3 regions of the Exiguobacterium sp. s11 genome follow, and region 2 is predicted to be linked to each of the others. Evidence: riboswitches for the same ligand, from Rfam matches in the RefSeq annotation. Region 2 holds a riboswitch; each other region holds the start of a gene.

Region 1 (5,613 bases), on a different contig from region 2:
GTCCTGATCTGCCCGCGCATGGATTTTCGCGGTAATTTGACCTTGAATACACAACACGTTCTCAAGGTCTTCCTGACTTTTGATATGCTTTGCTTTTAGTTTTTTCTTATATGGCGAGCGCTCACGTACATAATATTCCTTTTTCCCAATCGTCAGGTAGCCAAGATATGGATCCTCATGTGCCTGCATCGCTTTTTGGGACGTGATGATCTGGCGTCCTTGATGAACTGTTTCTGCTTCTGGACGATAGACGGGAAGGAACAACGAAGGGACAGAAGTCTGAGCTTGTTTCATCTCTAGAATCAAATCTTCTTCCCCTCCCTCCCCCTCAATCAAGATGTAATAGCGTTCAAGACCAATCGATGCCGTTCCACTGTCTAGTTTCCGCACGATATCCTTGATTGTATAGAACGCTTCGTCACGACGATCCTCTGCGTCAATCGTCTCGATATAGGAGGACCAGGCAGACTCAATCGCTATTCGCGTCGTATCATCTATCGCTTGCATATCCGGTAATGTACAAAAACGTCTCACGCCATCCACTAGTTCCGTACGCTCTCCCATTAATTCCTCACGTTTCTTTTCTGCTTTTTTGATCAACTTCTTGATTGGTCCTTTCGTATTATCCCGCGTAAAACAGACATCACTCGGATCTTTTCCGAGAGCGTACTTTTTTAAATCGTGTAAGTATTCCAGGACATAATTTCGAATCGCAGGAGTCGGATCGTATCCTGCCTCTTCAGCGAACAACCGGACGGAGACCGCCATGCGAATCAAATCGTATAGATAAGATCCTAAGTATCCTTCATCAAAGTCATTGACGTCGTAGATGATCTCTCCCTTCGCATTGCCATGGACACCGAAATTCTCAAAATGAAGATCTCCCTGAATCCACGTCGGTTTATCACGAGGCGTATCAAAACCAAGGGGAATTCGCGTCACGTCATAATAAAACAGATGCGAACTCCCACGGAAAAAGCGAAACGGACTCAAGCTCATCTTGTCGTACTTTTCCTGACGTGCTTGCTCATCGAGCTGACGGATTTCGTGATCGTAGAAATCAAGCACTTTCGCAATCGTCATTTGTCGAATCTCTTCATATACGGGTCGAAACATTCGATTCTCTCCCTTCCATTTGAAAAAAAGAGCAGTCAAAACGAAATCGTTTGACTGCTCCTTACGTGTTACTCGAAATGTTTTTTATATTCCCCATATCCTGCCGAATCAAGCTCTTCAAGCGGAATAAATCGTAATGCTGCTGAGTTGATACAATAGCGAAGACCACCAAGTTCTGTCGGACCATCATCGAAGATATGACCGAGGTGACTATCCGCATTCGCAGAACGCACTTCCGTCCGCGTCATCCCGTGACTCGTATCGAGTTCGACTTCCATCTTGTCTTCTGAGATGGGTTTAGCGAAGCTTGGCCAACCACAGTTTGACTGGAACTTATCTTTCGATGTGAAGAGTGGTGTGCCGTCAACGATATCGACGTACAGTCCTGGACGTTCTTCATCCCAGTATTCGTTACGGAAAGCGGGTTCTGTCCCGTTCTCTTGTGTGACTTTATACTGAATTGGTGTCAGACGCTCTTTCAGTTCTTTTTCCTTACCGTGGTCCTTCCACGCTTCTTTGATGAATTTCGCGCGACCTGAGCCGACACTATACATCTGATAACGGAACGGATTCTTTTTATAATAATCTTGGTGATATTCTTCTGCTGGCCAAAACGGCTTTTCTGGACGAATCTCTACCGCGACCGGACGCGAGAAACGTCCTGATGCGTCAAGCGCTGCTTTCGAACGTTCCGCCGTTTCACGCTGTGCTTCATCGACATAAAAGATAGCCGGCTGATACGATTCACCACGGTCGTTGAACTGACCACCACCGTCTGTCGGATCGATTTGACGCCAGAAAATCTCGAGTAATTCTTCGTACGTAATGACGGACGGATCGTACGTGACTTCAACCGCCTCCAAGTGACCTGTCGTTTCCGAACAGACCTCTTTATAAGTCGGGTTCTCTGTATGACCACCGGTATATCCTGAAATGACCTGCTCTACCCCATCATATTTATGGAATGGCTTGACCATGCACCAGAAACAACCACCTGCAAATATTGCTTTTGCCATCTATCTTCCCCTCCTCTGTATATGACTATTTTACCTCGTTCAGAGAATGGACTCGACTTTCCTGCTCATTCAATCCTCCGGGTTCGCTTTTAGACGACGCATGACGAAGTAGATCGCCGCAAAGACAAGAAGAAGTCCTCCAAGCGAATACCAGATGTTATTCAAACGATAGATCATTTGGTATAAGGCAAGCGTCACAAGCAATAATGCGATCGGTAAGAAGGCACGCTTAAAGTGGTACCAGTAATTCATAAAGATCGCCCCCTGTTTTTCTTTCATCTTACTTGAAGCGACATCTAAAAAGCCACCTTCATTTGAAGGTGGCTAGTTGATTACGATTGACGTGGATGTTCTGGGAAGTCCATCTCGTCATAACGAACGATTGACGTCCGGTTTTTGAATTTATGTCCCAACCAGAAGGCGAGGAATAATGGAATACCAACATACGTTGCGGCAATTCCGACCCAATCAATTTGATCCGCGAGGAATGCGGCATAGTTTTGACCGACGATGACGAGGAAACAAAGACCGAATGCGAACAGCGGACCGAATGGGAACGCTGGTGCCACATATGGTAAGTCTTTCAACGAGTGACCTTGTGCAAGGAATCCTTTACGGAAACGATAGTGACTGATTGCAATCCCGAGCCATGCGATGAATCCTGTCATACCGGAAGCATTGAGTAACCACAAGTAGACTTGTCCACCAAACATTGACGTCAAGAAACAGAGTGCACCGATTGCTCCTGTTGCGAGCAAAGCGTTACGCGGTACACCGTTTTTCGATACTTTCGCAAACAACTTCGGTGCATCTCCTTGGCGAGCAAGCGTATAAAGCATCCGAGTCGAAGCATACATACCTGAGTTTCCGGCAGATAGAACAGACGTCAAGATGACGGCGTTCATGAGTGCTGCTGAGAACGCAAGACCTGCTTTTTCAAAGACGAGCGTAAACGGACTAACCGCTACGTCCGTAATGTCATTCGAAACCAAGTTCGGACTCGTATACGGAATGAGCATTCCGATGACGAAAATCGCGAAGACGTAGAAAAGTAAGATACGCCAGAAAACTTGTTTGACTGCTTTAGGAACGTTCTTTTTCGGGTCTTCTGACTCACCCGCGGCAATCCCGACGAGCTCCGTTCCTTGGAAACTGAATCCAGCAACAAGAATGATTCCGATGACGGCAGGAATCCCACCGACGAACGGTGCATCGCCAAGAGCAAAGTTTTTAAAGCCAACCGGTGGCTCCGATGTAAAGACACCGAAAATCATCGCAACACCGACGACTAAAAAGACGATGACGGTAACGACTTTAATCATCGCAAACCAATACTCCGCTTCCCCGAATCCTTTAACGGAGAAGTAGTTCAAGCCGATCATGAGTAAGAGGAATAAGGCACTGAAATAAAATCCAGGAACATCCGGGAACCAGTACGTCATGACGATTTGTGCTGCGACGAGTTCAACTGCGATCGTGACTGCCCAGTTGTACCAGTAGTTCCAGCCGAGTGCAAAGCCGAATGATGGATCGACGAATTTTGTTCCATATGTCGAGAAGGATCCAGCGACCGGCATGTACGCTGCCATTTCACCAAGACTTGTCATTAGGAAGTAAACCATCAGACCAACGATTGCATACGATAGGAGCGCACCACCTGGTCCTGCTGCTGCGACGGAAGCACCGGACGCAATGAAGAGTCCTGTTCCGATCGCTCCACCGATGGCGATCATTGACATATGACGGGCTTGTAATCCACGTTTTAATCCTTCTGCTGTCGAATCTGTTGTTTGTTTCACATCTAGATTGTTCATTTCGTTCGCTTCTCTCTTTAATAAATTTTTGAGAGGACACTTTTTGAATGAAAAAACAAAAAGCGCCCTCATCTTCCAGATGGAAGATGAGAACGCAACATAATAAAATGGATGCGCCTCATTCTACCGTCGTGAAAGATAGCTCTCCACAAGTAGGTGATACCCGACTTGTGACAGTATTAGACCTATTTGATCTAATCCCAATCGATCATCTTCAAAGCGATGATTGATTTCGGCAATTCTTCCTTTCAGGTCACCTCATCTGTCGCTTGACGACATCCGTAACCGTACTCTTAAGAACTGCAACCTCCATCCCACTGGTTGAGTGAGAACTGAATTAAGTTAGTTATTACTACGCCATATTACACAAAACGCCACGAAATTGTCAATTGCCTTTTTCGAATCTGGGGTAGTCGATGGTAAAAATCCGATATGTTTAGTACACTAAATGGTAGAAGTCCACTGAGAGAAAGGATGCTGCTTGCATGCCACAGGAACGTGATTTGCTAACTTATCGACTCGAGGAACAAATGCGTGTCATTCTTCGTACCCTGCGACGTGAACTTAACCGGCTATTTGAAGGAACGGCGACCCGGAGTGAATTTTTCATCTTACGAAGCCTTTCAGAAAATGGTCCTCAGCGCCCGACGCTTCTTGCGGAACAATTTGAGCTCGCGACGAGTCAAGTCACTGCTTTGACGGATAAGCTGTATAAACAAGGATATGTCACACGGACACGCTCGACGGAAGATCGTCGTTCAATCGTCCTCGCTTTGACGGATGACGGAGAACGTGCATTTCGGGATCTCGAAATCGTCCGGAAAAACTATTTACAAGATCGCTTCGGTACATTGACGGAAGAAGAGCTGGAAACGATGATTCGTGTCTTTGATAAAATTTTACTGACGATGGATGAGGATTCTCTTACTTCATCTTCTTAAAAACGGTAGATTTTCTACCGTTTTTTATTTTTCATCTAAACATTTATGCCTGTCTAACCGTTATCTAGTTGAGTATACTGGAAGTATATATATGGAAATCTGTTAGTTGGGGAGCTGGGAGGATTTGTTGTCCATCATGAATCAATTCATCATTAACTTTTGTCTACTGTTTACAACGATTACTCTCTTGTTCTTACCGTTTCGGAATCAACCGCGTATTTCATTGAACTCCAAATGGAGCATTCGACTTATACTCGGAGCAGTCTCTGGTTTGATTGCGGTCTTATTGATGTTCAATGGGATTCAAATCGATGTCGCCCGTGTTGATTTACGTATCGTTCCCGTCGCGATTGCCATGCTGTTCGGTGGTTTCCCAAGCGCCATCGTTGCTGGTGCAATGATCATCGGGACACGTTACTTTTTAACACCAGTTGATCAAATGGAAGGATTTTATTTATCGACGTTGATCATCGTCTTGTTCATCACGACGATCGGGATCATTCGTCGATTCGTCCATGTCTCGATGCGTCATTTTCAGCTTATGGTGTTGGTCGGTATTCTCTATTCGTTACCCGCCATCTACGTCCTGACGCACAGCTGGTCGACATTCTTTAAAATCTCGATTGCGTACGTCTTCTTTAATTTATTAGCTGGCTTTGTCGCTTTTCGATTGCTGACGGAATTACGCCGTCACTTCGAAAACATCCAGTATCAGCAGAAACTCGC
Region 2 (5,613 bases):
GAATCGGAATGACGAAGGAAGAACTAGAAGAAAATCTCGGTACGATCGCGAAGAGTGGATCGCTTGCCTTCAAAGCAGAAAACGAAGCACAAGATGGTCATGATATCATCGGTCAATTCGGTGTCGGATTCTATTCCGCTTTCATGGTCGCAGACGTCGTCACTGTCGTTACGAAACCATTCGGCGGTGCGGTCGCTTATAAATGGGAATCGCGTGGTGTCGAAGGTTATACGATCGAGGAAGTCGACAAGGAAACCGTCGGAACGGAGATTACACTCCACATCAAGGCGAACGAGGAAGAAGAATCGTATGATGAATACCTCGAGACATATCGTCTGCGTAGCATCATCAAAAAATACTCGGATTTCATCCGTTATCCGATCGAGATGAAGGAACTCGAACGTCAGCCAATCGAAGGCAGTGACGAGACGGAAGAGGTCGAAGTCGTCAAGACGATCAACAGCATGGTGCCGATCTGGCGGAAGAATAAACGGGAATTGACAGACGAAGACTATACGAACTTCTACCAAGAGAAGCGGTATGGTTTCGACACACCGGCGAAATACATTCATATCAGTGTCGACGGCGCTGTTCGTTATCAATCGATCTTATTCATTCCAGAGCAGGCACCGTACGATTATTATTCGAAGGAATTTGAAAAGGGTCTTGAACTCTATGCCAACGGTGTCTTAATCATGGAAAAATGCAGCGACTTGTTGCCGGATCACTTCAGTTTCGTCAAAGGGATGGTCGACTCGGAAGACTTATCGCTCAACATCTCGCGCGAGTTACTGCAGCACGATCGTCAATTGAAATTGATCGCGAAAAATATCCAAAGTAAGATCAAGACACAACTCGAAGCCCTCCTGCGCGAGGATCGCACGAAGTACGAAACATTCTATCAAGCGTTCGGACGCCAGCTGAAGTTCGGTATGTATAATGATTATGGCATGCATAAAGAACAGGTGCAGGATCTGGTCCTCTTCTACTCGGCGAAGGAAAAGAAGTTGATCACACTCGCAGAATACGTCGCAGCGATGCCGGAAGATCAGGCACATATTTACTACGCCGCTGGTGAGAGTACGAATCGTCTGGATAAATTACCACAATCCGAGCTCGTCCATGATAAAGGGTATGATATCTTGTACTTCACGGAAGAGATCGATGAGTTCGCGATCCAGATGCTCGTGACGTACAACGAGAAGACGTTCAAGTCGGTCACGAGCAGCGATTTAGGGATTGAAGCGGAGGAAGCGGAGACGACGGACGCACAAGCAGAGATGTTCCAAGCCATGCAGGAAGTGCTAAGTGGGCAAGTCAAGGAAGTCAAAGCCTCAACACGTCTAAAATCGCATCCTGTCTGCTTTGCGACGGACGGCGCTGTCTCGATCGAGATGGAGAAAATTCTGAAGGCGATGCCGAATAATGAAGGGGTAGAAGCGGTCAAGATTCTTGAATTGAATCCGTCACACGCAGTGTTCGAGTCTCTTGAAACGGCGTATCAAAACGATCGTTCAAAATTCGAGCGCTATACCAAACTGATGTATCAACAAGCATTACTTGTCGAAGGGCTTCCACTCGAGGATCCGGTAGCGTTCGCGAATGATGTGTGTGAACTTATGGTATAAGACATGACATGAAGTCGAAAAAAAGGGGCTGACTCAAAGTTGGTCTCTACAAAGATAAGGGTGGCAGAATGATGATCTGCCACCCTTATCTCGTAACAAAAAGAATGGCGCGTCACACGCCACTCCTACAGGAAAAGCGCATTTATGCGCTGTCAGAGACGAACGAGACCCGTTTTCCTGCTTCATTTAAGCAGGAAAACAGGCTTGTGTCTCGCCTGAGGAAAGGGCGTGAAAAGACGCGTCATTCTTTTTTGAGTCAGTCCCTTTTTCATTTCATCAATCCGTTTGTAAATCCGAAGCAGTTTCGCCTTTTTTCGAGAGAACGTTCAAGACGACGACGAAGAGTACGAATGTGACAAGAGCTCCGATGAAACCGAAGACCGAAGACTCCGTGAAACCGATGACTAAATAACCTACTGCCGCAGTGACGGCACCGACTAGCGCATACGGTAACTGTGTCGTAACGTGATCGATATGATGGGATCCAGCCCCTGTCGAACTGAGGATCGTCGTATCGGAAATCGGTGAACAATGGTCACCGAAGACAGATCCAGCAAGAACAGCAGCAAGCGTCGGTAATAAGAGTGAGGCATCGACAGCCATGACGAGATCCGCACCGATTGGCAACATGATCCCGAATGTGCCCCAACTTGTTCCTGTCGAGAATGCCATCAAGCAGGCAATCAAGAATAATAAGAACGGCAAGTACGAAGCAGAAATCGAGTTGCTGATGAAGCTTGCGAGATAATCGCCTGTTTTCATATCACCAATAACAGCGATGATCGTCCAAGCAAATAATAGAATCACGACTGCTGGCCACATCGAACGCATACCAGCGACGATGCTTGCACGGTAATCGCGACCCGGAATTTTTCGTCCGATCAGCATCAAGAAAGCGACGATTAAACTGATGACGACACCTGCGACAAGTGAGCGTGTGACGTCTGTTGCCTCAAATGCTCCAATTAAAGTAAACGGACGGTTGTCGGCTGCAAGTGCCTGAGCACCTGTCCCGAGTAACGCACTGATCGTAGCAATGACGAGAACGACGATCGGAACGACGAGATCCCGGACTTTTCCGTTCGTATGTTCGTTGACCTCTTTTGCCATCCCCATCGGTGTTCCTTTTGACGCATCAAAAAGTTCACCATTCGCAGCGCGGCGTTCATGCTGTTTCATCGGTCCGACAGAGACGCCAGAGTAAGCGATGTAAAGTGTTAAAAGTAACGCGAAAATCGCATAGAAGTTCATTGGAACGATCATCATGAAAGCACTAAACGCTGAGTAATCCGTAATCGAGTGCGTCGTTAAGATACCGGCGATGATGGAAATGATGAATGCGCCCCAACTCGAAAGCGGACTGATGACACAAACAGGCGCAGCTGTTGAGTCAATCAAATAGGCAAGCTTCGCACGTGAGACACCACGGCGATCCGTTAGCGGACGACTGACATTGCCGACAGCGAGACTGTTGAAGTAATCATCGATGAAAATCAAGATACCGAGACCGAAGGCGACTAAGCGTGCACCACGCGCTGTCTTGACGTGTGTAGAAGCCCATTCACCGAAGGCGCGAGCGCCACCAGATGTTTGAATTAATGTGGAAAGGACACCGAGCAATAACAAGAAAACAAGTAATAAAACGTTCCACTCGTTCAAGGCACCATCCGCCCAAAAGAGGCTAAAGATATTCTTGCCGAGATAGGTTACCGTATCGATCGGGTTAAAACGGTGAAGTAACAGGGCACCGACGAGAATGCCGACACCTAACGAAAGAACGACCTTTCGGGTAAAGATGGCTAATAAGATAGCTAGTAAAGCAGGTACAAGGGCAATAATGGAATCTGAATAGTTGACCATGAAAAATATCCTCCTCTTTAAAAATGGCTTAAAGATGAGACCCCGCGGCACAAAAAAAGCAAGGGCACCGGCAACAAAGCCGACACCCTCGCTGGATGCGTCTTTCTTAGCCGAATTGGAGCGCTCCATACAACTGTTATGTATGGCAATCGATCGGGTATTTCCCGAATCGACCAACGACGGTATGCTCGACGCATACTGTCATTTCGGCGATGTCACCTTTCCTGTAGTCGTCTTCGTTGTCATCCTCGGACCAAGTACTGATTGAAATCGCGCCTCTACCTCATCGATAGAATAGTCATATTCTGTTCTTATGGACACTTTATCACGTATTTCAAAAAAGATTCAACCATATATTCTGATAATTTAAGACAAAGTTGCTCATTCGGCAAAATGTTGAATGAGCTGTTTCATCAAATAGGCTTGGTTTTCTTCGAATTGTTTTTTTCGATGACCGTTCGCGCCAGATGGATGGGGGAAGTTGGAAAGAAGCTGATGTTGTTCGATTCGTCCATCCTGAATCAATCCACGGACTTGCGTCTCGACGACCCGACCGAGTGGAATTAATAACGCTGGTTTTTGTAACTGATTGATCTCAGCGACGAAGTGTTCTTCCGCGTAGTGCCTCAATAAAGAACTACGACTAATTTTCGGTTGATGACCCGAGTAATTCTTTTCGCGATAAAAGACGGGTTGCTTTAACAGTGATGTTGGATGCAATAATTTCTGATGTTGATGGAATAAGCTAGTAGCCGTCTCAATTCCGAGCAATGCTGGAAGCTCGAGTGTATCAAGCATCTGGACGAGGTTACGTCGCATCGTTCCGGCAAAACTGGCTGCATATTTGACGATGCGTGCCGTCCCTTCTAGTGAAGCCCCATGATGGAGGGCATCCGTTGCTTCTTCGAAAGCGATTCGCATCTGTTCAAAACCTGGTGTGATCCCGATGATGACGACTTTTGCTTCAGTATTGACATATTCGCCAATCGGAGAGTAATAGACGGTCAGCTCGTTCTCCTGTTGCAATAAAAAATCGTCCGTCCATAATTCATCACGTCGTAACGTACGATCATCAGGTAAGCTACGAATGGCTTGTTCAAATATAGTTAATGAATTCATGAAGAACCCTCTCTCTCTGTATTGGCACTATAATAACAAATAATACCATTTGAGACAATTAAACCCTTTCACTATTTGTGTATAGGTATATAAAAAAGGACTCGAGACGAGTCCTTTTCGTGCATCATGCGCGTTCTTTGACCGAAGCAACTTCATATGTCAGAATCTCGCTGCCGAGCATTGGCGATTCTCCTGCCTCACTACTCGCAGGTCGACTATGTGACGCTTTGAAATCGTCACTCTCACGCCATGCTTGAAAACTCTTCATGTCTTCCCAGTACATGTTGACGTTCATTTCATCATGTTCTTCGATGTTTTGCGTCAATAAGACCTCGACGCGGATGAATCCGTCCATCGTATCAAGTCCACTTGGACGCGTAAAACGAGGAGCGAGAGCTGCAGCCATCCCTTTTTTGACTTTAATCCGGTTCGTAACGACGATCATCATAAAATCCCCTTTCAAAAAACGAGTAACGTACTTCTTCAGTATAGTACGATGAAGGCAAGAATGCCGGAAAGAAGGAACAAACGACAATGAATGAACAGGAATACGATCAACGATTACGAATCGAGACCATTGAGATGCAACACCTCTATGGTGTGTTTAGTCACTACAATCGCTATGAACCAACGCCTTATGCGGCACTAGACGAATTATGCGAAACGTATTTGTTTCAAAAACAGGACACGGTCATTGATTTCGGGTGTGGGAAAGGGCGTTTGAACTTTTACTTACACGACCGATTCGATTGTTCCGTCATCGGAATCGAGATGAACGGACAATTTTACGAGGACGCACTCCGGAATATGGCGAACTACCAAAGTCGACGGAAGCGGCGTTCCGGAAGTTTGCGATTTGAACAGACGTATGCCGAGCAGTATGCCATTCCGGATGAGACGAATAAGTTTTATTTCTTCAATCCATTCTCTTCACAAATTTTCATGAAAGTGATCGATCACATTTTAAGTTCGGTCGAACGTTCCCCGCGTTCGGTTGATCTCATCT
Region 3 (5,613 bases), on a different contig from region 2:
CGGAACTGAACATCATCGCTGGTGCACATGGGGTCGGACGGATCGACCACGTCGAGAACCGTCTCGTCGGTATCAAATCGCGGGAAGTCTATGAGTGCCCAGGCGCAACGGTGTTACTCAAAGCGCACGCTGCACTCGAGACGATTACATTGACGAAGGACGTCGCGCATTTCAAACCACTACTCAGCAAACAATACGCAGAAACGATCTATAACGGTCTCTTCCATGCACCATTGACGAAAGGCTTGAAAGCATTCCTGACGGCGACACAACAGGACGTCACAGGAGAAGTTCGCGTTAAACTGTTCAAAGGAAACGCAACCGTGACAGGTCGTCAGTCCGCTGTCTCACTCTACGATGAGAAACTTGCGACGTATACGAAAGAAGACGCGTTCGATCATGAAGCAGCAAAAGGCTTCATCAAATTACACGGACTTGCCGTTTCGACGCATGCGAGCGTACATCGTCAGGCGGGTGTAACGAAATGACCAAACTCTGGGGTGGACGTTTTACGGAAAGTGCTTCCGCTCAAGCGGAAGCCTTCGGAGCATCGATCACGTTCGATCAAAAATTAGCGAGCGTCGATTTAAAAGGCAGTCTCGCACACGCGCAGATGCTATTTGAACAAGGGATCCTCGCTCAAGACGAGTGGACACAAATCGAGCAAGGACTGAAGCAACTGGAAACGACGTTAGCGGATCATGTGTATACGCTAGCAGATGAAGACATTCACATGAATCTCGAGCGTTTATTGACGGAACAGATTGGTCCGGTTGCAGGAAAACTGCATACGGCACGGAGCCGAAACGATCAGGTCGCAACGGATTTACATCTATGGATGGAACAACATGTTGAAGCGTTGACGACGGCATTACGCGAGCTCCAATCGGTCATCACGGAACAAGCGGAGCAACATATCGAGACGGTCATGCCAGGGTATACGCATTTGCAACGGGCACAACCGATCTCGCTTGCGCATCATTTGCTCGCTTATTTCTGGATGTTCGAACGTGATGTCGAACGGTTGACGGATAATCAAAAGCGGATCCGGAAATCACCGCTCGGGGCAGGCGCGCTCGCGGGGACGACATTCCCAATCGATCGTTTTCGTTCTGCCGAGTTGCTCGGTTTTGAGTCAATCTATCCGAACAGTCTCGACGCTGTCTCCGACCGCGATTTCGTCATCGAATACCTCGGGATCGCCTCGACCGTCATGATGCATCTCTCGCGTTTTTGTGAAGAAATCATCATCTGGGCATCGCAAGAATTTGGCTTCATCGAGTTGTCTGATGCTTTCTCGACAGGGTCGAGCATGATGCCACAGAAGAAAAATCCTGATTTCGCTGAATTGATTCGTGGGAAAACGGGGCGCGTCTACGGCAATCTGATGGGCTTCTTGACGACGATGAAGGCATTACCACTCGCTTACAACAAAGACATGCAAGAGGATAAGGAAGGGGTCTTCGATACAGCAGATACCGTTCTCCAATCCGTTCAAATCTTCACCGGAATGATTGAATCTGCGACGTTTAAGACCGAAGCGCTCAAGAAGGCGACAATGCAAGACTTCTCGAATGCAACGGAACTCGCCGACTACCTTGTAACGAAAGGCATACCGTTCCGGGAAGCGCATGAAATCGTCGGCAAAGCCGTCCTTTACTGTGTGCAGAACGGTTGTTTCCTGAAGGATTTGAACCTCGAGACGTATCAAACGTTCCATCCTGATATCACGGAAGACGTCTATCCGCTCCTCGATCCGGTTCAAGCAGTAGCACGCCGGACTAGCTACGGCGGGACAGGGTTTGCTGCCGTGTCGGAGCAACTCGAACTCGCGAAACAGCATCTTGCGAATTGACGAATTTTGAAAAAAAACAGTCAAATGACTGGATTTAACAAAAGATGTCTGCTATAACTGTAACTAACAACCGACAGATAGAGGCGCGGATGACATGAGTAGCATCATTCTTGAAGGCAAGCATGCCGAATGATGTGAAAGGGGAAGTCCGCCGAAGTGAACGAGAAGATGCTTCTTCTTGTTTGCTGGTACAACGGTTAAGATCCGTTGTACTGCCGAAACCGATGTTTCGGAGCGCTATCTTACGTAAAAGAACGAATGACTTTGTCTTCGTTTGTCCGATCGTGATAACGACGGGCCGTAGGAACGCTCCTACCGGCCCGTCGTTTTTTTCTGTATCGGGACAAAGGAGATAGGATTGTGACAACTGTACTTAAATTTGGTGGAAGCTCGGTTGCGACTGTCGAACAGATTCAGTCTATTGCGAATTATTTGAAGAGTCGCGCAGCCGAAGGTGAAAAACTCGTCGTCGTCGTTTCGGCGATGGGCAAGATGACAGATTCTTTGATCGCTCAGGCGCAAGCCATCACGGATCGCCCCGAGCGAAGAGAACTCGATCGACTGCTTGCCATCGGAGAAGAACAGACGATTTCATTACTCAGCATCGCCCTCAACTCGCTCGGTGTCAAAGCGTTATCGCAAACAGGCGCTCAAGCAGGAATCAGCACGATGGGCGTGCATACGAAAAGTAAGATCAAACAGATCGATGGAGATCTGTTACGACAAAAACTCGAAACGTACGATGTCGTCATCGTCGCCGGATTCCAAGGTGTCAACGAACTCGGTGATGTCACGACGCTTGGACGGGGTGGGTCGGATACAACGGCAGTTGCCCTTGCGGCAGTCCTTGATAAACGGTGCGAAATCTATACCGATGTCGACGGTGTCTATACAGCTGATCCGCGAATCCATGCCGCCGCTCAACCGATTCCACATATCTCGTATGATGAGATGATGGAAATGAGCGCCCTCGGGTCGAAGGTCATGGAAATGCGAAGTGTCGAACTAGGAAAAAAATACGGCGTACACATCTTCGTCGGGAAAACACTTGAATCGAAAAGGGGAACATGGATCATGGAAGCGACGGAAACAATGGAACAAAAAGCGGTGACGAGTGTCAGTGTGACGAAGAACGTCTTGACGGTATCAATCAAACACGTACCGCAAACGAATGCAGCAGTAGCCGATATCTTCGAACTGTTATCCAATCGCCACGTCAACATCGACATGATCAGTCAAACGACGTTCGACAGTGACATTTTCTTATCGTTCTCATGTCCACTCGATGAGGAAGAGTTCCTCGATGAAGCATTGAAAGACATCATGGATCGCTTCACGACAGTCAAGGTCGATCGCCATAATCAACACGCAAAATTATCTGTCGTCGGAATCGGGATGCGGGATGCAACAGGTGTCGCTTCGAAGTTGTTCGCAATCTTCCGAGCGGAGAACATCCCGTTCTATCAAGTCACGACATCAGAAATCAGCATCTCGTACACGATTGCACAAGCAGACATTGAACGGACGGTTGCAGCGATTGCAAACGCGTTCGAGTTATAAGGAGGAAAACAGGATGTATCATGTAGCCGTCATTGGAGCAACCGGCGCCGTCGGTCAAAAAATGTTACAAGTCCTAGCAGAACTGGACTTCCCGGTCAGCCGCCTGTCCGCTTACGCTTCTGCTCGTTCAGCAGGGAACACGGTACAGTTCAAGGGAGAAGATATTACGATCCAAGCGCTGACGCCAAATATCACAGAAGACGGGATCGATGTCGCGTTGTTCGCAGCAGGCGGAACGATCAGTGAGCAATATGCCCCGTTACTAGCTGAAAACGGAACACTCGTCGTTGATAATTCAAGTGCTTTCCGGATGCAGGAGACGATTCCGCTCGTCGTGCCAGAAGTCAATCCGCAAGCGATTCAAGCGACGGACCGCTTGATCGCAAATCCGAACTGTTCGACGATTCAATCCGTCGTCGCTTTAGCACCGCTCCAGTCACTGGGATTCGAACGGATCAACTATACGACGTATCAGGCCGTATCTGGTTCTGGTCAAAAAGGAATCGAGGATCTGGCACGTGGAGCACGCGGAGAAGAGCCCGTCAATTATCCGCATCCGATTCACGATAACATCTTGCCGCATATCGATGTATTCCTTGAGAACGGCTATACGAAAGAAGAGCAGAAGATGATTGATGAAACACGGAAAATCTTCAATCTTCCAGCATTACCTGTCAGTGCGACATGTGTCCGGGTTCCAGTCACGAATTCTCACTCGGTTGCAATCAACGTCACGTTTACACAACCGACGACGGTCGAAGCGATCCGTGAAGCACTTGAAAACGCACCGGGCGTCGTCCTCATCGATGATGTCGCGAATACGCGTTATCCGATGCCGCTTGACGCGAGTGGGACGGACGATGTCTATGTCGGACGAATTCGACAAGATGATAGTCTCGCGAATACGTTCCATCTCTGGTGTGTAGCCGACAACATTCGAAAAGGTGCCGCCTCGAATGCCGTACAAGTCGCACGCCAAGCCATCGAACAGTCGATTCATTCATAAAAAAGGAGGAGTTCTTCATGTTCAAAGGAGCAGGTACAGCGCTCGTCACACCATTTAATGAAGCAGGCGAGTTGGATCTACACGTATTCGAACGCTTGATCGAGCAACAACTCGCAGCAGGAATTCAGGCGCTTGTCGTCGGAGGAACGACAGGAGAAGGATCGACACTGACGAACACGGAATTCGAACAACTACTGACGACTGCCGTTCAAATCACGGCAGGACGAGTACCAGTCATTGCCGGAACGGGTTCGAACAACACGGCAGCAACAATCGAGAAGACGTTACTCGCAGAGCGCCTCGGTGCGGACGCAGCGATGCTCGTCACACCGTACTACAATAAAACATCGCAAGCGGGTCTCGTCGCACATTTCACGGCGGTCGCTGATGCAACCGAATTACCAATCATGCTGTACAACGTTCCGTCGCGGACAGGAGTTGCAATCGCAGTCGAAACAGCAGTGACGTTAGCACGTCATCCACGAATCCAAGCCTTTAAGGAAGCGAGTGGAGATGTCAGCTTCATGGGTGAACTGATGGCGGCGATTCCGGAAGACTTCGCGGTCTTCTGTGGAAATGATGATCAAATCCTGCCGTACATGGCATGGGGCGCACAAGGCGTCATCTCAGTTCTTTCGAACCCGTACCCAGCAGAGACACAAGCACTTGCTGAGACGTTACTAGCGCAAGATCTCGTCACGGCACGCCGGATTCAGGCAGACTTGTTACCGGTCATCGGTGCCTTGTTCAGTGATGTCAATCCGATTCCAGTTAAAGCATCGCTTGAAGAACTCGGCTTTGCTGTCGGTGCGCCACGCTTGCCGCTCGTCCGTCAATCGGAAGCGGGGCACGCCCACTTACTCGAAACGATGCGGGCTTACAAAGGGGTGGTTCGATGAAACTCGCGTTACACGGTTATGGGGCGACAGGACAATACGTCGTCGAACTCGCACCACAAAGTGTCGTAGCGATCGTTGACCGGACGAAGTCATCCGATACGATCGCTTCATATGCCGAGCTAACGGAGATGTCAGAAACGGTCGATGCGATCATCGACTTCTCGCATCCGAGTTTGCTACCGGATCTGCTCGCATATGGGCTGGCGACAAAAACACCACTCGTCATCGCGACGACTGGTTTTTCGGAGGCGGAACTGGCATCGATCAAGGACGCCGCAAAAGAAATTCCAATT

The links. Region 2 has a riboswitch for lysine ahead of KNQ12_RS13440 (Na+/H+ antiporter NhaC family protein). Riboswitches for the same ligand answer to the same signal wherever they lie in the genome.
Region 1: another riboswitch for lysine. It lies ahead of KNQ12_RS12215 (amino acid permease); the one in region 2 lies ahead of KNQ12_RS13440 (Na+/H+ antiporter NhaC family protein).
Region 3: another riboswitch for lysine. It lies ahead of KNQ12_RS15200 (aspartate kinase); the one in region 2 lies ahead of KNQ12_RS13440 (Na+/H+ antiporter NhaC family protein).

What each region holds. Positions count from the first base shown of each region.
Region 1 covers NZ_JACSNF010000003.1:236,086-241,698, forward strand. Annotated here, with positions in the region: gene KNQ12_RS12200 (DUF2252 domain-containing protein) at 1-1,116, opposite strand, end outside; gene msrA (peptide-methionine (S)-S-oxide reductase MsrA) at 1,185-2,132, opposite strand; gene KNQ12_RS12210 (hypothetical protein) at 2,202-2,384, opposite strand; gene KNQ12_RS12215 (amino acid permease) at 2,465-3,946, opposite strand; lysine riboswitch at 4,078-4,266, opposite strand; gene KNQ12_RS12220 (MarR family winged helix-turn-helix transcriptional regulator) at 4,432-4,887, shown strand; gene KNQ12_RS12225 (diguanylate cyclase) at 5,024-5,613, shown strand, end outside.
Region 2 covers NZ_JACSNF010000004.1:169,736-175,348, reverse strand. Annotated here, with positions in the region: gene htpG (molecular chaperone HtpG) at 1-1,628, shown strand, start outside; gene KNQ12_RS13440 (Na+/H+ antiporter NhaC family protein) at 1,905-3,488, opposite strand; lysine riboswitch at 3,599-3,777, opposite strand; gene KNQ12_RS13435 (uracil-DNA glycosylase family protein) at 3,870-4,607, opposite strand; gene KNQ12_RS13430 (heme oxygenase) at 4,732-5,052, opposite strand; gene KNQ12_RS13425 (SAM-dependent methyltransferase) at 5,142-5,613, shown strand, end outside.
Region 3 covers NZ_JACSNF010000006.1:43,230-48,842, forward strand. Annotated here, with positions in the region: gene KNQ12_RS15190 (argininosuccinate synthase) at 1-488, shown strand, start outside; gene argH (argininosuccinate lyase) at 485-1,855, shown strand; lysine riboswitch at 1,926-2,103, shown strand; gene KNQ12_RS15200 (aspartate kinase) at 2,216-3,415, shown strand; gene KNQ12_RS15205 (aspartate-semialdehyde dehydrogenase) at 3,429-4,421, shown strand; gene dapA (4-hydroxy-tetrahydrodipicolinate synthase) at 4,439-5,320, shown strand; gene dapB (4-hydroxy-tetrahydrodipicolinate reductase) at 5,317-5,613, shown strand, end outside.